2 regions of the Paenibacillus sp. FSL R5-0912 genome follow, and region 1 is predicted to be linked to the other one. Evidence: predicted binding sites of a transcription regulator. Region 1 holds the regulator's gene; the other holds the start of a gene.
The links. The regulator Rex, encoded in region 1, represses fermentation and respiration genes when NADH is low (regulators of the CRP and FNR family bind a similar motif). The targets are predictions, from matches to a motif close to TTGTGAAATATTTCACAA.
Positions count from the first base shown of each region.

Region 1 (10,798 bases):
ACAGGCAGCTTGTCGTGTATGACAATCAGCAGATCAATATCACTTTTATCCGGATGAAAGCAGCCCATCGCCAGCGAACCGTGCAGATAAATCCCGGACAAATTTGTCCCCAGCTCCTCTTTGAACAACGTTACCGCCTGATCTAAATAGGCTAGAATTTCCAACTTCGTGATCCTCCTGAATGTCAGTTATGGTTGAAGCAGATGCCGGGAATGAATACTTCCGATATGACAATCCGGTATGTATCATCGCATATACTGAGATGCTATCCAGCTGTCAAGCCATCGAAATGGATTCATCTATTCCTCCCCTATTATTAAGCCATAGCTCCAAGTAGGCTACAAGTCCAAGAATGGTTATAGATTGTTCTCTCCCTTGAAGAACCATTTAAAAAAGCGGGAGAACAGTTCAACTGTCCCCCCGCTCCTGCTGTAGTCCATTCTTGCTGCCGCTTACCGGTTGGGCAGGCTATACCCTTCACCGATGGCACTGCCGTCTGTGAAGCGATAGAAGCTGTAATAGAACCTGCCGTCCTTTTTGTAGAACAGCTGCCAGGCATATTCTCCGTTATACACTCCCGGCAGCAGCCGTTTAATCGTAATACCCGGAAGCTGGGCAGCTATACTATCACGGATCTGCGCCTCCGAAGTCCCTTTGCTGAGCTCCTCCGCATATAAATCATTTTCGCCTCCGGCTGGCTGGCCTTCCTTGGTAAAGCGGACCCAAACCATCAGCTCGGTTCCAGCATCATTTTTTCCGGTAAGCACCCAGTAAATCGCATTTTCATCCCAGACGGATTTCTGTGCTTTGGATACCTCAGTTAAGCCAGCCCGTGCTCTGGCAATCTCTTTGGCTTCACTCCGCTCGTTCCACTGATCCTTCATAATGTAGGCATAAAACTGGCTTAGTCCGAACAGAAGGAGCAGAACCAGGGAAATCCCCAGCGGAAGCCATTTTCTCCTCTTCTTCAACATGCAGCTTCCTTTCCAAATAACCTAAATTACCGTTTCAGCAGTCCTTCGAACGTTTCCTGCGCTTTGCGGCGGATAGCCTCTTCATCTAGTGTCAGACATTGTCCGTGCTTCACAATCTGTTTACCGTTGACCCAGACATGTTCCACATCCTTGGCACTAGCCGAATACACGGCATGGGACAAGAGGTCGGTATGCGGCAGCAAATGCGGCTGATCAATATCAATCGCAATGAAGTCAGCCTTCATCCCTGCTGCAAGCCGGCCTACCTGGTTCAGGAAAATCGAATGTGCACCATATTCTGTCGCCATGAGCAGCGCCTCAGGAGCAGGTACTGCCGTTGGATCACCGCTTACGCCTTTATGAATCAGCGCGGCCAGCCGCATTTCCTCAAACATATCCAGATTGTTGTTGCTTGCCGCGCCGTCCGTACCCAGGGAGACCTTAACTCCTGCTCTAAGCAGCTCAGGAACACGGGCTACTCCGCTGGCCAGCTTAAGGTTGCTGCCGGGATTATGAGATACGCCAACATTATGGCGGGCCAGAATCTCAATCTCTTCATCGTTCAGATGAACACCGTGGGCGATCAGGGACGGCCGGGTGAACATTCCCAGCTTCTCCAGATGCGCGACCGGTCGCAGGCCGTAATCGGCCACATTCTGCTCCACTTCATGGCGCGTTTCGGACATATGCGTGTGCATCGGCAGATCAAGATCATGTGCCGCCTGAACAAACTTCATGAAAAACTGCGGAGGACAGGTGTAAGGCGCATGGGGCGAGAGCATTGCAGTAATTCTGCCGTCAGCCTTGCCATGCCAGTTCCGGGCAAAAGCAATCGCCTCCGCCAGCTTGTGGTTCTGCACCTCTTCCGGACACAGGCCAATAACACCGCGCATAAGTACTGCACGGATGCCTGACTGCTCCGTAACCTCAGCAACCCGGTCCATATGATCATACATATCGAGGAAGGTCGTAGTGCCGCCCTTCAGCATCTCAAGAACGGATAGTGAGGTGCCCCAGTATACATCTTCACCGGTGAATTTCTCTTCCATCGGCCACATTTTTTCCTGCAGCCAAGCCTGCAGCACCATATCATCGCCGTAGCCGCGCAGCAGCGACATCGCCGCATGGCCGTGGGTGTTGACGAGACCCGGCATGAACAGCAGCCGGCTACCGTCAATAACCTCGGCATCCTCTTCAATTACAGGCTTCGCTTCACCTATGTAAGTAATCAGATCATTTTCGATGGTCATATAACCGCTCAGCACCGGCTTATCGCTGCCAGGAACCAGAAAACGGCCGTCTTTAATAATGGTTTTATTGCTGCTCATCTTCAGCTTCGTCCTTTCCGTCATGCAAATAATAAGCCAGACTCTGCAAATCCGTAGTGAAATCGGCGGCATGAATCCGGATATTGGATGGAGTCTTAAGAATTACAGGAGCAAAATTCAGGATCGCCTCAATACCCGAATCCACCAGAATGTCAGCAACGTTCTGTGCTTCACTGTCCGGAACGGTAATAATCCCAATGCGGATGCCCTGTGCACGGATGGTATCCCCCAGCTCACTCATCGGCTGGACAGTCAACGAGTTGATCTGCTGGCCTACCTTAGGCTCATAAGCATCAAATACAGCTGTAATCTTCATCGTATCCTTCAAGTAGGCATTGTAATTCGACAAGGCGTGGCCGAGATTACCTGCACCTACAAGAGCTACATTAATCTGCTGGTCCAGCTTCAGAATATGCCGGATCTTCTCAATCAGATAAGAGACATCATAACCAATGCCCTTTCTGCCAAAATCACCAAAATAAGCCAGGTCCTTGCGGATCTGGGCGGGGTTGAGATCAAGCTTCTGTCCCAGCTCCTGAGAAGAAACTGTTGAGATTTCACGTTTTTGGAGATCGTTCAGGAAACGCAGGTACACTGGGAGTCTGCGAACGACGGCCTCCGATATTTTATCCGATTTCATGTTTTCTCCTCCTAAAAGTTTTGATAGCATATACTTCTTGAATGACTTCGCAAAACTTGCTTCGTAAGCATACGCTTGTTTTGAAAGCATATGCTGCTTGATCAAGCTTCACTGCTGTTAAGCCGATTATAGGAACCGTGCTCCAGGCCTGCCCGTTTAGGCAGGAGCCGTGGAGCGCGGGACTTCAGAACAATAATTACTTATACATAATATCAGCCGCCGACGGATTATTAAACCCCGCCATCTTCAAGCCATTCTGCAATCCGCGGAACGATCTGATCCGTCAGCATATGCTCCATCTTGGGTCCGGGCAGCGAATACAGGAAATACTTCCCATAATAAGATTCGATTACCCTGGTATCATATACAATAACGATTCCGCGGTCCTGCGCGGTGCGTACCAACCGCCCGAAGCCTTGCTTGAAGCGGATTACGGCCTGCGGGACGGACAGCTTCATGAACGGATTCTTCTTCTGTGCCTGAAGCAGCTCAGACTTCGCTTCAGCCAGCGGATGATTGGGCGGCTGGAACGGCAGTCTGACAATAGCCAGACAGGTCAAAGCATCCCCGGGAATGTCTACACCTTCCCAGAAGCTGCTCGTCCCCAGTAAGACTGACGCCGAGCTGTCCTGGAACCGACGGATCAGCTTGCTCCGGCTACCGCCTTCTACGCCTTGTCCAAGCACAGCGATATCCTGCGAAGTCAGGGCTTCTTTGAGCGGATCATAGACCTGGCGCAGCATCTTGTAGGAGGTGAACAGCACCAGCATCCGCCCGCGGGTAGCCACAGCAGTTTCTGCCAGAGAATGAACCAGTGTGTCCACAAAGCGGGCATCCCCAATGCTTCCCTTGACACTAGGGAAGTCACGTGGAATGACAAGCAGTGCCTGCTCACGGTATTTGAACGGTGACGGAAGCAGAGCTGTCTGTAGACGTCCCTGCTCTGCAGCCTCACCAAGACCGAGATTATCGATCATGAACTGGAATGACTTATCCACAGACAAGGTAGCCGATGTCAGGATGATACTCTTCTTCTTATCGAAGAACAGTTCCCTGAGCTGAGTGCTCACATCCACCGGAACGGCATACATCTGCAGCGACTTGCCGCGGTAATTGCCGCTCCCCTCCAGCCAGTACACGATATTCTCGTCATTCAGTCCCATAAAGAAACGGATCTGCTCCCGGATGGAGGCCAGGTCCTTGAACAACCCGCCGATATCCGTCACAAGACTGTCCGAAGAGGACTGACTGTCCGTATCACGCATCTCACTGAGCATTTTATCACCCTTGCGGATGATATCGCTCAAGCTGAGATGGAGTGTATTCTCCAGAGCGGCCAGCTCCTCCCACTCTTTGGGCTTCTTGCCCGGCTGCAGGCGTACGACCAGTTGGCCGGCTTCACCGGCTCCGGCATCGCTGCGTTCAGGCAGCAAGCCGAAGAGCTTGTCGCTGAGCGTATCCCAGGACTCCTTGACAGTAAGCAGATCCGGATAGATCCGGTCGATAACGCCGCTCCATTCCGAAGCCTGCTCACTGCCGGACGATTGCAGGGTCTGGCGCAAGGCCGGCAGCTGTCCGCTCCGGCTGTCCTTGTACAGACGGGTGAGCGTATGCGCCACGGTAAAATATTTCATCTGCATTCCGAGATGTTTGCCGGCAATGTCCTCCAGATGATGAGCCTCATCAATTACGAGATGCTCGTAAGCCGGAAGCAGCTGATGCCCGGCCTTAACATCTGCGAATAACTTGGAGTGGTTGGTCACCACCACATCGGAAATACCGGCTTCATGCTTGGCCCGGTGATAATAACATTTCCGGAACCATGGGCATGAGCGTCCCAGACAAGAGTCGGTATCACTGGCTACGGTCTCCCAGAAATCACCGCCGCGTCCGCTTAAGTTCAGCTCTTCATCATCGCCAGTCTCCGTCTGGGTCAGCCAGACCATCATCTGGGCGGCCGTAAGCGCTTCTTCCCTGGGACTTGTGAAGTCCCTTTTATTCATTCTATGTTCAAACTTGCGGAGACACAGATAGTGACCTCTCCCCTTAAAGATCGCTGCCTTGAACGGGAAGGGCACAACACTCGTCAAAAGAGGGATGTCGCGCTCACGCAGCTGATCCTGAAGATTGATCGTATGCGTGCTGACCATGACCTTCTGATTACTGCGCACACTGTGATATATGGCTGGAAGGAGATAGCCCAGCGATTTGCCGGTGCCGGTTCCTGCTTCAATCAGCAGATGCTTATCCTGATCAAGCGCCGTCATGACCTCCTGGATCATCAGTTCCTGGGCTTCACGGCTCTCATACTGCGGCAAGGTATCCTTCAGGCGCTTGGTTACCTCTTCCATATACTCCCTGAAGGTAATATTCTGCAGAGGGTTGTCAGATCCTTCCTCCCGGGGAGGAGCCAGCTCTGCCCAGTCGCCTACAGCAAGGGCCAGCTGGCGGTAGAAGGTCAGCTCCCCTTCCGGCTGGAAGGTCTCCATTTCGCGCTCACGCAGCAGACCGTCGAAATACCAGGCCAGGTCACTATCTTCATCGGCGAATAGCTCATTAAGCCGCTGGATGGTCAGGAGAGGCAGGCTGTCCAGCTCCTCCAGACATTTCAGCAGCACAAGCGCAGTCGCGAGGGCATCACTGTCCGCCTGATGGGGACGCTCATGCGTAAGGCCGAAATGGCTGCTCACGGACCCAAGCTGATAGGTAGTCAGCGAGGGAAAGCATATTTTGAGAAAATCGATCGTATCCAGAATCCGGCCCTGAAACGGCAAATAACCACAGCGGTCCAGCGCATTCTGCAAGAAATGAAAATCAAACGCCACATTATGTCCAACCAGCACAACATCATCGAGCAGCGGCACCAGTTCCATCATCATCTCATCAAGTTCCGGCGCATCCTGCACATCACTGTCTGTAATTCCGGTCAAGCCCGTAATAAAAGGAGGAATGGGTGCTCCGGGCTTGACATAGGAACCATACACCCGGGAGATGGACCTGTCTTCCTCTATAATGGCAAGGCCAACCTGGATGATCTCTCCCACAGATTGGGTTCCCGTAGTTTCAAAATCAAGCACGGCAAATTTCATTATAAGTTCTATTCCCTTTCACTTGAGACTCTTTATCAGCATAACAGAAGTTACGAAAAAAGGCGATGCACACCCTGGTGAAGCAGGGCCACATCGCTTGAATGGATGAATATTAATTATAAAAGCGAGACCAGCTGTTGTCCGAACTGAAGCTTCCCGCCCCGCTTGCGGCAAACCTCCAGGTTAACGTTCGGCTCAGGAAGAGCGGGATCATGCAGCAGAGAAAGACTGAACAGCTCACTAGCTTCATTAAAACGTTCCTGAGAAGCTCTGATGCAGCCAAGCGCATTATAAATCATCGCCTTCAGCTTCGCTTCACGGATGAGGCCGAGCATATGATTCAGATGCCCCCATGCCGTCTCCCCTTCACCCTCCTGCAGATTAGCCATGGCCAGATACAGCCGGGCAGCCAGACTGTCCGGATGCCGTGCAGTGACTTCCTTGAACTGCTCAATACATTTGCGGTACATAAGCAGCTTATAATACCCCTGACCCCTGACAAAAGCATCCATAGCAAGCTCTGGCGCTTCCTCCTCAGGGATTTCCTGCTCCGGCTGTGGCTGAAAATCTGCCTGATCGCGGAACTGGCTAAGCTTCTCAGCAAAGGCCAGCCATTCATCCATTACATCATCGCTGATCCTGTGGAGCATATTATATTTGGATAAAAGGTCGTTGCGGCGGGCACCCTCCGCAGTAGGATAGTCAGCACTGATCTCCTGCAGCATCTTGTTCATCTCAGCAAATAAATGTTGAAACACCGGACATCCCACCCTTACTGATAATGAAGTCAGCTTAAGCTTGCCTGACTTCATTTTTCACAAGTCGGGGTGTCTTCATCCCTGCCATTGATTACATGGCTCAAACAGCGGGATTTAGGCAATCGTCGCGTGAATCTCATGATCCGCCAGCTTCACCGGCTGATTGTCGGCATCTACAAATACAACAGTCGGCTTATGGTCCGCCAATTCTTCGGATGACAGCATCGCGTAGGAAATGATGATAACGGTATCCCCCGGCTGCACGAGGCGAGCGGCTGCACCGTTCAGACAAATAACGCCGCTGCCGCGCGGGCCCGGGATTACATAGGTTTCCAGCCGGGAACCATTGTTGTTATCCACGATTTGCACTTTCTCGTTCTCCAGCAAATCCGCGGCTTCCATCAGATTCTCATCTATGGTAATGCTGCCGACATAATTCAAATTGGCTTCGGTGACGGTAGCACGGTGAATTTTGGATTTCATCATATGTCTAAACAAGAGCGTGAGCCTCCTTGGGAATAAATACATTATTGTCGATCAGGCGGGTTCTGCCAAATTTCACAGCAAGTGCCATAATCACCTCTCCGCCGGCAGCACTCAGCTTACTGCCGCCTTCCAGGCTCTCCAGATCCGGGAAAGTCAGGATTTCCGCGTAATCGATGACCGCAAGCGGGGATTCAGCAATAACCGAAACCAGCATCTCCCGCGCCTCATTCACTGTTCTCACCTTGCCGTCTTCCAATGCCTGGCGGACTTCGCGCAGGGAACGGGACAACACCAGTGCCTGTCTGCGTTCTTCAGCGCTCAGATATACATTGCGTGAACTGAGAGCCAGTCCGTCTTCTTCCCGCACGATCGGGCAGGCGATAATTTCAACATTCATATTCAGGTCCGCTACCATCCGGCGGAGAACAGCTACCTGCTGGGCATCCTTCAACCCGAAGAAGGCATAATCCGGCTGTACAATATTGAACAGCTTGCTGACCACCGTAGTCACTCCGTCAAAATGTCCCGGACGCGAAGCTCCGCAGAGCTGTGTAGTAAGTGAAGATACCGATACTCCCGTGCGGATCGGCTGGGGATACATTTCCTCGACACTAGGTATAAATACAATATCCGCACCCTCGCGTTCAGCAAGCGCCAGATCACGCTGCTCATCGCGGGGATAGGAAGCGAAATCCTCATTAGGGCCAAACTGCAGCGGATTGACAAATATACTCATCACCACTGTGCCGCTCTTCTCACCTGCTGCGCGCAGCAGGCTGGCATGGCCTTCATGCAGATAACCCATGGTAGGTACAAAACCGACCGGCCCATGGCCGCCTTGACGCATATATTCCAGCGCTTCACGCATCTGTGCAATCGTTCTGACTACTCTCATCTTATTTCGCTCCTTTGCCGGTACCGCCGTATAGGGATTCCAGTACCGTTTCATCCGCATTAAACACATGTTCCTCTGCCGGGAAGGAGCGGTCTTTCACTTCCCGTACATAGCTGCTGATGCCTTCACGGATCAGACTGCCGACATCGGCATAGGTTTTGACAAACCGTTTCTCCCGGTAAGGGGAGGCATAGCGCAGCACATCATGGAAGACCAGGACCTGACCGTCACAATAGCGGCCAGCGCCAATACCGATGGTCGGAATACTGATTGCTTTGGAGATGGCTGCGGCCACTTCTTCCGTCACCAGTTCAAGCACGATACCGAAGGCTCCGGCAGCTTCAAGCGCCTTCGCTTCATCGATCAGCCGCTGTGCATCCTTGGCATCCTTGCCCTGGATCCGGTAGCCGCCGATCATATTCACCGATTGCGGAGTCAAGCCGATATGTCCGAGAACAGGCACGCCGGCGGCAACTACAGCGGAGACCGCATTGCAGATTTCAAGGCCGCCTTCCATTTTGACGGCATGGGCCTGGCCTTCCTGCATCAGCCTGCGCACCCCGCGCAAGGTCTCATCCACACTTCCGTGATAGGTCATAAAAGGCATATCCGCGATGATAAATGTGTTCTGCGCCCCGCGCTTCACCGAACGGGTATGGTAGACCATATCGTCTATGGTAACCGGCAGGGTGGTATCGTAACCAAGCACGACATTCCCGAGCGAGTCGCCTACCAGAATCAGGTCGACACCTGCCTCCTCGGCGAGCAGGGCTGATGGATAGTCATAAGCGGTCAGCATGCTCAGCGGCACACCTTCCGTTTTCATTTTTTTCATTTTGATAATATTCAGCGGATGTTTCTCAGCCATTAGCTCTCATTCCCCTTTTCCATAAAATACGCGTTACCGCGCAAACAAAAAAACCTTTTAGCATGGTCCGCTAAAAAGGTCCGAAGGGCAAAAAAGAGTCACTCGCGATCGTCCCTTCTGTCTCGGTCCTTACGGCTCAGAGCAGAATCCAACGTAACCGTTACATACAGTTATGAAGGTAAATCCGGTAAAACAATTCTATAAAAATTCAGTTGCTTAAGTACAGCTCGCCATAGCGATGCCGCCTCTGAGGCTATTATAACAAAATCTGCAGACAATTACACCTAAAAATATGACATAAGGCGGCATGTCTTGACGCTCAGATCATTTCGATTTCCCCTGACAGCACGCTGGTAATCTCACCTGCGCTATTGCGCAGCCGCAGTCCTCCGTTGTCATCCAGACCAACGGCCGTGGCTTCGGTGCGGCCTTGCGGCGTATTCACACACACCTTGCGGCCCAGCGTAACCGACATCGACTCCCAGAGCTCCCGAATAGGCCGGAAGCCCTGCTCTATGTATTGAATGTACAGAAATTCGAGCTCAGCCAGCACCGCTTCCGCAAGCCTAGTACGGTCAACGGGAATGCCGCCCCCTTCAATCAGCAGGGAGGTTCCCACCTCCTGCAGTTCAGAAGGGTAATCTTCACGGGTCAAATTAACGGCAATGCCGATTCCGGCGATACAGTAATGAAGGCCGCCTTCCCTAAGTGAGGATTCAAGCAGAATGCCGCAAATTTTGCGTCCGCCGGCCAGCAGATCATTAGGCCACTTGATGCCGGCAGGAACCCCGGTAACCTCACGGATCGCCGTGCAGACAGCTACACCTGCCAGCAGAGTCAGCTGCGGGGTCAGGGACAGCGGGAGATTCGGACGCAGCACCAGGCTCATCCAGATTCCCTTGCCGCGCGGGGAATGCCACTTGCGGCCCATTCTGCCCCGGCCGCCGGTCTGCTCCTCGGCCATAATCGCGGTGCCCTCAGGGGCACCGTTCTCGGCCAGCTTCTTGGCCTCCTCTTGTGTAGACGCCACCGAATCCATCCGTACGATTTCGCCAGGCCAGCTTGAAACAAAGGTCTCCCGCTTCATATGGCCGGACGGCAGCGTATCATCACTCTTCATCTCTATCCATCCTTTGTGCTTCCTGCAGCAATAATTGTTTGTCATTCGCAGTGTCGCCGGCAGCTGCTGCCAGCAGCAGCTTGTTCAGCAGCACGCCAAGCCATGGCCCGGGCTGCTTCTGCAGCAATTCTGCCAGCTCGTGGCCCGTCACCGCCAGCTCCGCAAGACTGCGGAGCGGCATAGCTGCGGTCCAGGAGCGCAGAAGCCGGGCTTGTGTGCTGGCTGTGCCGGGGGCTGGCCGGGCAGGCGCATCGGCGGAGGGGCTGGCTTCGCCGGGGGCTGGCCGGGCAGGCGCATCGGCGGAGGGGCTGGCTTGGCCGGGGGCACGACTGGCTAGCGCCGCGCCCGCTAAGCCCTGCGCCAGATCCGGCGCAGGGACAGGCCCCGCGGCGGCATCCTCAGCCGCCGCAAGCAGTGTCAGCCACCCTTCGGCGGCTGACTGGCCATGGGCCAGCACGGCGGCGATCCACCGCCGCCGCAGGCCTTCGGTGGCACCCGGAGCCTCCGGTGCCACCGAAGACAGCGCCGCGTCCCAGGCTTCGCGGACGCGCAGCACGGCGACGACGCTTACCCGCGTCGTCCCCGGGAACGTCCATGCCCGCAGGAGCTCATCCGCCGCAGCGGCGGACGAGCCCAGGGC
Region 1 is NZ_CP009282.1:4,935,174-4,945,971, forward strand. It holds gene R50912_RS20875 (aminoglycoside adenylyltransferase domain-containing protein) at 1-164, opposite strand, end outside; gene R50912_RS20880 (cell wall elongation regulator TseB-like domain-containing protein) at 453-971, opposite strand; gene R50912_RS20885 (amidohydrolase) at 1,001-2,302, opposite strand; gene R50912_RS20890 (redox-sensing transcriptional repressor Rex) at 2,289-2,942, opposite strand; gene dinG (ATP-dependent DNA helicase DinG) at 3,173-6,031, opposite strand; gene R50912_RS20900 (tetratricopeptide repeat protein) at 6,148-6,789, opposite strand; gene panD (aspartate 1-decarboxylase) at 6,904-7,287, opposite strand; gene panC (pantoate--beta-alanine ligase) at 7,280-8,170, opposite strand; gene panB (3-methyl-2-oxobutanoate hydroxymethyltransferase) at 8,172-9,038, opposite strand; gene R50912_RS20920 (biotin--[acetyl-CoA-carboxylase] ligase) at 9,358-10,158, opposite strand; gene R50912_RS36240 (CCA tRNA nucleotidyltransferase) at 10,148-10,798, opposite strand, start outside.

Region 2 (10,798 bases), 2.7 Mb from region 1:
ACTTCGAAATCCGCAAGAATGGAACAGCGATCAACCCTATGAAATATCTGAAATAATATATATATTTTAAGCTCCGAATATAGAATGACCAGCCGTCCGGATAATTTCGGGCGGTTTTTATTTAGTTAGATGTGACGCCCGGACAGGTATGTTAAAATAAAGGAATCAAGGACCTGAGTATCGTTAGAAAGGTGAAGCGGAGCATATGCAAATGGGCACGATTCTGGTAGTGGATGATGAACAACCTATTGCTGATATATTGAAATTCAATCTGGAAAAAGAGGGCTATGAGGTTATCTGTGCGTTTGACGGCAACAGTGCTGTAGAGCTGGCTCTGTCCAGACGACCGGACCTGATGCTGCTTGACCTCATGCTGCCCGGCAAGGACGGAATGGATGTGTGCCGTGAGGTGCGCTCTGCGCATCTGGATATTCCGATCATTATGCTTACCGCCAAGGACGGAGAGATTGATAAGGTGCTGGGCCTGGAGCTGGGTGCCGATGATTATGTGACCAAGCCGTTCAGCACACGTGAGCTGCTGGCCAGGGTCAAGGCCCAGATGCGCCGCCAGCATAAGCCGGCCGTGTCCGAAACGCCAAGCGAAAGCGTGGAGAGCAAGCAGGGGGTATATCATTTCGGCTTATTTATCGATACGGATATGTATCTGGTCTACAAAGACGGCGAACCGCTGGATCTGACGCATCGTGAATACGAGCTGCTCTATTATATGATCCGCCATGCCGGCAAAGTAATGACCCGGGAGCATCTGCTGCAGGCCGTATGGGGCTTCGAATATTTCGGTGATGTGCGGACCGTGGATGTAACGATCCGCCGGCTCAGAGAAAAAATTGAGGAGAATCCCAGCAAGCCGGAATATATATTCACACGGCGCGGACTCGGTTATTTGATGCATAGCCCCAAAAGCGGAGGGCTGTGATGAAAGCACTGTCCTTTTTCCGGACGATTCAGGCCAGGCTTATCGTTATTTATGTGCTGCTGATTCTGATTGCGATGCAGCTGATCGGCGTGTATTTCGTCAGCTCCATGAAGAATTCACTCACAGATAATTTCACCAAGGACCTGAAGGCGCGGGCAGAGATGCTCTCGATCCTCACCGCCGACAAATTCGGGAGTGAGACGGGCACGGCAGATGAAGAATCTGCGGTGGAAAGTCTGCGCGGTATGGTGAACAATCTGTATATTAACGGCGCAGAAATTCAGGTGCTGGATGCAAGCGGCAAGATTATTACCACCTCAGTTCCTTCACAGAACGATTATGTGGGCCAGCGCAATACCCAGACTGTTGTCAGCCGTGCCTTGCAGGGGATCAGCGACAACGAGGAATATATCATCGCGGATGACAATGTGCGCAAGAAGGTTGTGGCCAAGCCGGTAATTTCCGGTGACAAGGTCGTAGGGGCGATCTATATCGCAGCAGATATGAAGGATTTATACGCCACAATGAGCCGGATCAACAGCGTATTCCTCTCGGGGCTGCTGCTGGCGCTCGCGCTGACAGCGGTGCTGGGGGTTATACTCGCGCATACGATCACCCATCCGATTAAAGAAATGACCAAGCATGCCACAGCGGTGGCGGAAGGCCGCTTCAACCGGAAGGTTCCCGTCTTCGGCAATGATGAGATTGGCCAGCTGAGCCAGGCCTTCAACTATATGACGGACAGGCTGCGCGAAGCGCTGTCGCAGAATGAAGAGGAGAAGGAGAAGTTGTCCTCCATCCTGGCGAATATGAGTGATGGTGTGGTTGCGACGGATGAGAGCGGCGCAGTCATTCTGATGAACACCCGTGCTGCCTTGATGCTGGGTGCGGAAGGGCCGCTTCCGGAAGGAGCGCCGCTCGATGAGCTGCTCGGACTTGACCATGAGCAGTCAGGATCGCTGGCTCAGGGCAATGCCCAGTCGGCAATGCTGCATCTGTCCCCGATGGGCGGAGAGGACCCTAATATTGTGCGGGTCACCTTCACTCCGATCCACCGCCGTGAAGGCGGGCGGATCGCAGGGACGATTGCGGTGCTGCAGGATGTTACCGAGCAGGAGAACCTCGAAGAGTCCCGCCGCGAGTTCGTGGCGAATGTATCCCATGAGCTGCGGACGCCGCTTACAACGATTAAGAGCTATGCGGAGGCGCTGGATGATGGTGCGCTGGAGGATCCGCAGCTGGCCGTGCGGTTTGTCGGGGTCATCCGCAACGAGACAGAGCGGATGATCCGGCTGGTTACCGATCTGCTGCATCTGTCGCGTCTGGATTCCAAAGAGTCCAGTCTGCGCATTCAGCAGACGGACATTTCCGAGATGCTGGAGGATGTGGCGGACCGCTTCTCCTTCCAGATCCGCCAGAAGCGGATTCATATCAGCACCAGAGTGCACAAGGAGATAGCCACTGCCTGGCTGGACCGCGATCAGATTGATCAGGTGCTGGGCAATCTGGTCTCCAATGCCCTGAAATATACGCCGGAAGGCGGAACGATCCGGCTTGAAGCGCATAAGACTGAGGACGGAATGCTCGCAGTATCTGTACGCGATTCCGGGATCGGGATTCCGAAGAAGGACATTGAACGCATATTCGAACGCTTTTACCGGGTTGATAAAGCCCGCTCGCGGAATATGGGCGGCACGGGTCTCGGGCTGTCCATTGCCCGGGAAATTGTCAAAGCGCACGGCGGCTCCATTTCCCTGCAGTCTGAGCTGAATGAAGGCTCGCTGGTAACGTTCACGCTGCCTTTGATGAAGCATAGGGGGAGTGAGGCGTGAAGGAGAAAATCAAGTCATGGATGCTGGTCTTGCTGATACTCGGAAGCCTCGTGGAGAGTTATTACCTGATTTACAGGCTGCCGGGCAGCGACTCGGCGGTGTTATCGGAGAATCTGTATGTGAAGACCGATATTATGGGCCCTAAAGAAAAGGTCGAGAATCTGCTCTATCCCGATAAAATGATCATTCATATGGGCGAAGACAAACACACGCTGTTCTATCCCAGCTCAACCTTCTATAATCTGATTCTGAACCGGCTGAAGGGACGCAGCTTCGAGAGCTTCCAGCGCCGCTCGGTGCAGGACTTCGACTGGAATAAGATCCGCCGGGAGAATCCGGGCATTGAGCTGTCCTTCGGGGCAGGTATTCCGGTAACGCTGCTGCAGCGGGTGATGCAGATCTCGCCGGACTCGCTGTTTGAAGGAGAGAGCATCGACCGGATCTGGATTTACAATATCAAGAATGATTCCAAAGCACATGCCATCTTCTTCAGCACACGCGGTGATATTGTCTATGAGGCGGCGAAGGCGGACCTGACGGTGCAGGACGTGCAGCAGCATGTGGACTTCGGCAAGAACCTGACACCTTATACCTCTGTGAACGGCGAGTATTATGTGCCTGAGGCGGCCATCCCGCTGGTTGAGGTAGTGATGCCTGCGGGTAAGTATACGATTGAGCAAATGCAGAGCAATCTGTTCATCGATGCGGGCAGCACAAGATATATTCCTGAGAAGGACGGCTCCAAGATCTACACCGACAGCAAGCGCAGCCTGCAGGTGGATCAGGAGCAGAACTGGATGAGCTTCAGCGATCCTGCCGCCCTTCCGGATGGAGACAGTACACCGGCGAAGGATGCGCTGGAGGCGGTGGATTACGTCAATATGCATGGCGGCTGGAACGGAACCTACAGGCTGGCTGCTACAGAAGAAGGCCGGCAGGACCGCAAGGTATCTTTTCAGCAATATTACGGCGCCTACCCGTCAGGTTCCTATCCGATCATGAGTGATTCTCAGCTCCAGTACGGAGTGATTCATCTGGAGCTGCAGCAGGGGACCGTATCCTCTTATGAGCGCTCCCTGATGTATATGGATGAAGAGAAGTCGGAGAAAACAATTGTTGAGCTGTCCGGGGGCGAAGCACTGAAACAGCGTCTTGCCCAGATTGGAAGCTCCCTGCGGATTACTGATCTGACCCCCGCCTATATGCCTACGCTGACAGGGGAGAAGCTTAAGCTTCATCCGGTCTGGCGGGTTACGCTCAGTGATGGCAGTGTGCTGACGCTGAATTAGATTAAGATTATCTAAGGAGGAAACGGTATGGACTGGGGAAGAGCCAAAAGTGTATTAATCTACGCCTTTCTGGTGCTGAATCTGCTGCTATGCTATCAGCTATGGATAGATGTGCGCGATCAGGTCAGCGCGGGGCTTGACTTCACTTCCCTGTCCGCAGAAACGCAGGCGGTGATGGAGGAGAAGGGCATCCGGCTGCTGTGTCCGATTCCGGCTGCCACTCCGCAGCTGCCTGATATCACGTACCGCTATTCCGGAGAAGAGCAGAACGAAGTGCCGGTGAAGCTTAATGAGCCGATCGACAGCAAGCTGATGTATTCCTCGTTCTCCGAACTGAGCAGCCTGCTGGAGAGCCAGATTACGGATATTGCGAATTACCGCTTTGATTCACAGGAGAGCGAGGTGGGCAAGTTCGTGCTTCATCCGCTGGTGGACAATAAGTGGTCACTGTTCAGAGTAAGGCTGGAGCTGATTAACAGTGACCAGAAGATTGTGGCGTACCGCTGGCCGCAGATTGAGATCGGTGCCAGCCGGAGCGATAATCTGCAAAAGGTGCTTCCGGCCTCGCAGGCGCTCAGCAGCCTGATCGAGAAGTATTTCCCGGCCAATTCTGCGGTGAAGGAGATTGAGCTTGGCTATTACGGTGAATTATTCAACTCCGAGAGCCAGGTGGCTTCGCCGATGTGGCGGTTTATGCTGGAGAACGGCAGCGCCTATTACGTGGATGCAATAAGTGCGGACATTATCAGTCCTAAGACAACAGAGTAGAAGGAGCAGGAGAGATATGGGGATTTCATTTACAGTACTGTCCAGCGGTTCTACCGGGAATGTGACGGTGGTGCGTAACGGCGAGACCACGCTTATGATCGATGCGGGCCTTAGCGCGAAGCGCATTGATGAGCTGCTGGCCATGCGCGAGCTGACGGGAGCAGATTTAGACGGGATTCTTGTGACCCATGAGCATTCCGATCATATCAAGGGGCTGGGGGCGATTGCGCGCAAATACGATCTTCCGATCTATGCGAATACCAATACCTGGGGAGCGATAGAGAAGGGAATCGGCAAGATTGCTGAGCATAACCGGGTCATTATGGAAACCGGGCAGCACCGGGATTTCGGCAGTATGCGGGTAGAGTCGTTCGCGATTTCCCATGATGCTGCGGAACCGGTAGCCTACAATTTCTACGACGGCAAAGAGAAGCTGTGCGTAGCGACAGACCTCGGGTATGTCAGTGATAAGGTGAGGACGGCAATATCCGATGCCGATGTGCTTGTGCTGGAATCGAATCATGATATTGAGATGCTGCGGATGGGGCGTTACCCGTGGAATACGAAGCGGCGGATTCTTGGCGATCTGGGGCATCTGTCCAATGAGGCGGCGGGAGCGGCGCTCAGCGAGATACTGACGGGGCGGACCAAACGAACCTATCTGGCCCATTTAAGCAGAGACCACAATATGATGGATCTGGCGAAAATGTCCGTACGCGGGGCGATGGAAGACCGGGGCTGCTTCTTCAAAGACAGCGAGTTCAGGCTCTGTGATACTTATTATGACCGGCCTACGCCATGGGATAAGGTGAGCCAGTCATAAGACGGTCCAGTTCAGCGATTTGGTGCTCCAGCTCCTGACGGGTGAATAGCCCTTTGGCAATCAGCAGCTCGATCAGTGCACTTTGGACAAGAATCAGATGATAGTGTTCATCCTTGAGATCCCCCAGCTTGCCGATAAACTGTACCAGATCCATACTTGTTGAGAATGACTCCATAGTCCGGCCCTCCTTTTAAATGAATTGTAGCAGTAATGTAAATATTTCACATGTTATTTAACACAGAAAAAATGTGGGCGGCGCTGTTGCCTGTGATACAATCATATAGAGCGTTCCTTTAAGTTATGAGCTGTTTGCCGCTTCTAATTCTAGTGTAGTCTTTTAGGTTGCAAAATATTCCGGATACAAGCTTATAAACTTTTTAGTAGGTTGCAAGAATAGGAGAGCCCCCTTGCGCTTAGAAACCACAGGAATGTGGTGAATGAATCAAGTGAAACCTTTTAGCACTTTGTGAAGTCTAAGAGATATAGCGGTTAAGCTCGGGCGTGGTTGCTTGGCGTTCAGGTCTTGAATGCGGTGGCAATAGAGGGGAGAGGATGTAACGTGGGATTGTTTGATGATGATTTCTATTCAACCAAGGTGTCGCGGCGCAGAGCCGGCAAACAGGGTACCTCCAAAGGATACGCCGAAGGGAAATGGTCTGTCCGCAGATCGCGGCGTTCACTGGCTACATGGCAGGTATCGCTGATCTGCTCCGTATGCAGTGCGGTAGTGGCTGTATTGCTGTTCAGTCTGGTTACGGGACAGCTGACCGAGGAGAAAGCACAGGCTCCGGCAGTAATTGATAATGTGGCTGTGAGCAGTGCAGACCCGTATGACCGGATTATTCAGGCTGCCGCGCTTGTCCGCCCGGCGGCAGTAAGCATCATTAATCATAAGGAAGACAACAAGGAACTTAATATTCTCGATGAGTCTGCATTAGGATCGGGAGTTATCTATAAGAAGGACGACAATAAGGCATATATCATTACCAATAATCATGTGATTGAAGGCTCCGGCAAGCTGGAGGTTGTTACCGTGGATGGTGTAACCCGCAAAGCGGAGCTGATCGGTACCGACAAGGTGAGTGATATCGCAGTGCTCTCTATTGATGCCAAAGGGATTAACACGGTTGCACAGATCGGGGATTCCTCCAAACTTCGTCTGGGGGAGACGGTCATTGCGATCGGGAACCCGCTGGGCCTCGGCGATACGCTGACCTCTGGCATTGTCAGTAATACAGAGCGGACGATCCCGGTATCTCTGAACCAGGATGGGGTATACGACTGGGAGCAGGAGGTTATCCAGACTGATGCTGCCATTAATGAAGGCAACAGCGGGGGCGCACTGGTTGACCTGGACGGCAAAGTGATCGGCATCAACACGATGAAGATTTCGGATACGGGCGTGGAGGGGCTGGGATTCGCGATACCCGCCAACCATGTGATGGAGACAGCAGATGAGCTTGCGGCTAACGGGAAAATTGCCCGTTCCTACCTGGGTGTGTACTCTGTGGATTTGAACAATCCGTATGTACCGCTGGCTGAAGACCAGCGCAAAGAGCTTAACCTTCCAACTACGGTAACCGATGGGGTTGTGGTATTGGATGCAGTGGGTCCGGCTAAGGATGCAGGCCTGCAATTCAATGATGTAATTACCAAGTTCGATGAGAAGCCGATTACATCCACCTTGTCCCTGCGCAAGTATTTGTACGATCACACCAAGATCGGTGATGATCTGCAAATTACATTTTACCGCAATGGTGAAGTGAAGCAGGTGACGGTACAGCTTCTTGAGAAACCCGAGGAATAAAACCGGAAGCTGCCGTATATAATATTAAGGCAGTCAGGATAACGGAAACGGTTCAGGCCGTCCTCTTATGCAAAATTTAAGAGGACGGAGCCCGTTTCAAGACCAAAATAATGGGGTAAACATGAATATCGGCTATAAATATTACTATTTAGACCAACTGGTAACCCTTACATTGGGAAGAAGTCCTTATAAGGGAAAAAACGGAGAAATTCGGATAGGACAGCTTGCCTTTGTTAATCAGGTGTGGTAACATGAAATTATTCATACAATTGATACCTAATTCTCGCATTGAAAAGGGCTGTCAAATGAATCACAACCTTTCTCAATGTGTGAATTTTTTCTTTGTCTGAAGATAAAAAGAACATATTAATTTAAATTTGTGGAGGTAACACACATGCAAACAGGTACAGTTAAATGGTTCAACGCAGAAAAAGGATTCGGTTTCATCGAAGTTGAAGGCGGAAGCGACGTATTCGTTCACTTCAGCGCAATCACTGGCGACGGCTTCAAAACTTTGGACGAAGGCCAACGCGTTGAATTCAACGTTGTTCAAGGCAACCGCGGACCACAAGCCGAAAACGTTGTAAAACTGTAATTAATAGAAGGTACCGTCCCCGCTTGTGAAAGTTGGGACGGTCTTTTTTTATCGTTACTGAGCTTGTAACATAAAGGAAGGGAGGAACGGCAATGAACTACCGGAAGAAGCCTTTGGAGGAAGTACCGGAAGAAAATACCGCAATATGGGCCTGTACCAACGATGGATGTAACGGATGGATGAGGGATAATTTCGCATTTGAGCATGCGCCTTCTTGCCGTCTCTGTCATTCCCCGATGGTTCGTAGCATGAAGATGCTGCCGCAATTGCTTAATTCGAATGGCGATCTCAAATCGCTTAAGAAGGGTATTTCCATTACCTAAACCAATGCCTTTATGAACCAAGACAACTATAAATGATAGACAAATCCAAGACGGTGAAACCGTCTTATTTTTTTTGCTTTCTAACCGTAATATTGTGATATTTGTCACAAATTTATTGAATTTCATGCTCAAACAGGGTGTATAATGTGATAATTATCACACTTTAGGCCCTGGAAATTTGACAGAATAGACATATCGAATGGGGAGAAGGAAGGGGAGAAATATGGATACAGTAATACTGTCGCGTATACAATTTGCGTCGACGACGATTTTTCATTATTTCTTTGTGCCGGTATCGATCGGACTAGCGCTCTTAATTGCTATTATGGAGACCATGTACGTTAGAAAAGGCAATGAAGAGTACAAAAGAATGGCGCAGTTCTGGGGGAAGCTGTTCCTCATTAACTTCGCAGTAGGCGTAGTGACAGGGATATTGCAGGAGTTCCAGTTCGGAATGAACTGGTCTGACTATTCGCGCTTCGTCGGTGATGTTTTTGGAGCCCCGCTAGCGATTGAAGCCTTGTTGGCATTCTTCCTGGAGTCCACGTTCATCGGAATCTGGATCTTCGGCTGGGATAAGGTATCCAAGCGTATTCATCTATTATCGATCTGGCTGGTAGCCTTCGGAACGATGCTCTCGGCATTCTGGATTCTGGCCGCCAATTCGTTCATGCAGCATCCGGTAGGATTCCAGATCAATAATGGACGGGCTGAAATGAATGATATCTTCGCATTAATTACAAACGGTCAGCTGCTGGTGGAGTTCCCGCATACAGTACTCGCCGCATACGCTACAGGCGCATTCCTGGTAACAGGGATTAGTGCTTATAAATTACTTAAGAAGCAGGACGTTCCCTTTTTCCGGAAATCGTTCGAAATCGCAGCCATTGTCGGTATTATCTCTTCATTTGGCGTAGCGGTTGCCGGACATGCCCAGGCGCAGTATCTGGTGGAGACCCAGCCGATGAAGATGGCCGCGTCCGAAGCATTATGGGGTGAGAGCGGAGACCCGGCACCTTGGACGATTTTTGCCAATATCGATACAGATAATAAAACCAACAGCAATGAAATTCAGGTTCCGTATCTGCTAAGCTTCTTGTCTTACAGTAAATTCTCCGGTGAAGTTAAGGGTATGAATGAGCTGCAGGCGGAATATGAACAGAAATACGGTCCAGGGGATTATATCCCTCCTGTCAAAACAACGTTCTGGAGCTTCCGCATCATGGTTGCGGCAGGCTCGCTAATGATTGCGCTTGGTGTGTATGCCATCTACCTCATGTGGCGTAAGAAGATGGACAAACCGAATACCTGGTTCATGCGGTTCATGTTCTGGGGGCTGCTGCTTCCGCCGATTGCCAACACCTCAGGCTGGATTATGACGGAGATCGGGCGTCAGCCATGGACAGTATTCGGACTTATGACTACGGAAGACAGTGTATCACCTAATATTACAAGCGGACAGGTGCTGTTCTCGGTGATTTCGTTTACCGCAATCTATGCCATACTGGGTGCGGTAATGATCGGCCTGTTCATCAAGGTTATCAAAAAAGGTCCTTATGCTATGGATAACGAACACGGCGAATCCCACGATCCGTATAACAAGGAGGACTAACCCATGTCACTTAATGAATTATGGTTTCTGTTGATTGCGGTGCTGTTTGTCGGGTTCTTCTTCCTTGAAGGCTTTGACTTCGGTGTAGGAATGGAGACGCAGATTCTGGCCAAGAATGATACAGAGCGCCGGGTACTGATTAATTCCATCGGGCCGTTCTGGGATGCGAATGAAGTATGGCTGATTACGGGGGCGGGCGCGATGTTCGCCGCTTTCCCGCATTGGTATGCGACGCTGTTCAGCGGATTCTATATCCCGTTCGTGTTCGCCTTGCTGGCCCTGATTGCCCGCGGTGTTGCCTTTGAATTCAGAGGTAAACGCGATTCGAAGACGTGGCAGAAAACCTGGGATGTCTGCATCTTCTTCGGCAGCTTCCTGCCGCCGTTCCTGCTGGCTGTGGTGTTTGCCAGCTTCATCAAAGGCTTGCCGATTGACGGGGATATGCAGATGTATGCTGGTTTCTTCGATATCGTAAACGCCTATACAGTTGTAGCGGGAATTACAGTAGTCCTGCTGTGTCTGGTCCATGGACTGATGTTCACTACGCTCCGCACCCTTGGAGATTTGCAGGAACGGGCACGCAAGCTGGCCCAGAAACTGCTGATTCCTCTGGCAGCGCTGCTGGTGGCCTTCGTTATAATGACGTACAATATGACAGATATCTTCGATAAACGCGGAACCCTGCTATGGATTGTAGTTGCTCTAGGCGTAGTCGCTTATCTGCTCTCCGGATATTTCATGACCAAGAAGAAGGATGGTTATGCCTTCGGAATGACCGGGGCGGTAATGGCGCTGTCGGTAGCTTCGATCTT
Region 2 is NZ_CP009282.1:7,674,347-7,685,144, reverse strand. It holds gene R50912_RS32765 (M23 family metallopeptidase) at 1-56, shown strand, start outside; gene yycF (response regulator YycF) at 206-937, shown strand; gene walK (cell wall metabolism sensor histidine kinase WalK) at 937-2,769, shown strand; gene R50912_RS32750 (YycH family regulatory protein) at 2,766-4,058, shown strand; gene yycI (two-component system regulatory protein YycI) at 4,086-4,826, shown strand; gene R50912_RS32740 (MBL fold metallo-hydrolase) at 4,843-5,649, shown strand; gene R50912_RS32735 (hypothetical protein) at 5,618-5,824, opposite strand; gene R50912_RS32730 (S1C family serine protease) at 6,209-7,456, shown strand; gene R50912_RS32725 (cold-shock protein) at 7,851-8,051, shown strand; gene R50912_RS32720 (cold-shock protein) at 8,144-8,374, shown strand; gene R50912_RS32715 (cytochrome ubiquinol oxidase subunit I) at 8,598-9,986, shown strand; gene cydB (cytochrome d ubiquinol oxidase subunit II) at 9,990-10,798, shown strand, end outside.
Region 2: R50912_RS32715 (cytochrome ubiquinol oxidase subunit I) is a predicted target of Rex. The motif match lies at 8,467-8,484, and genes of this name have one in related genera.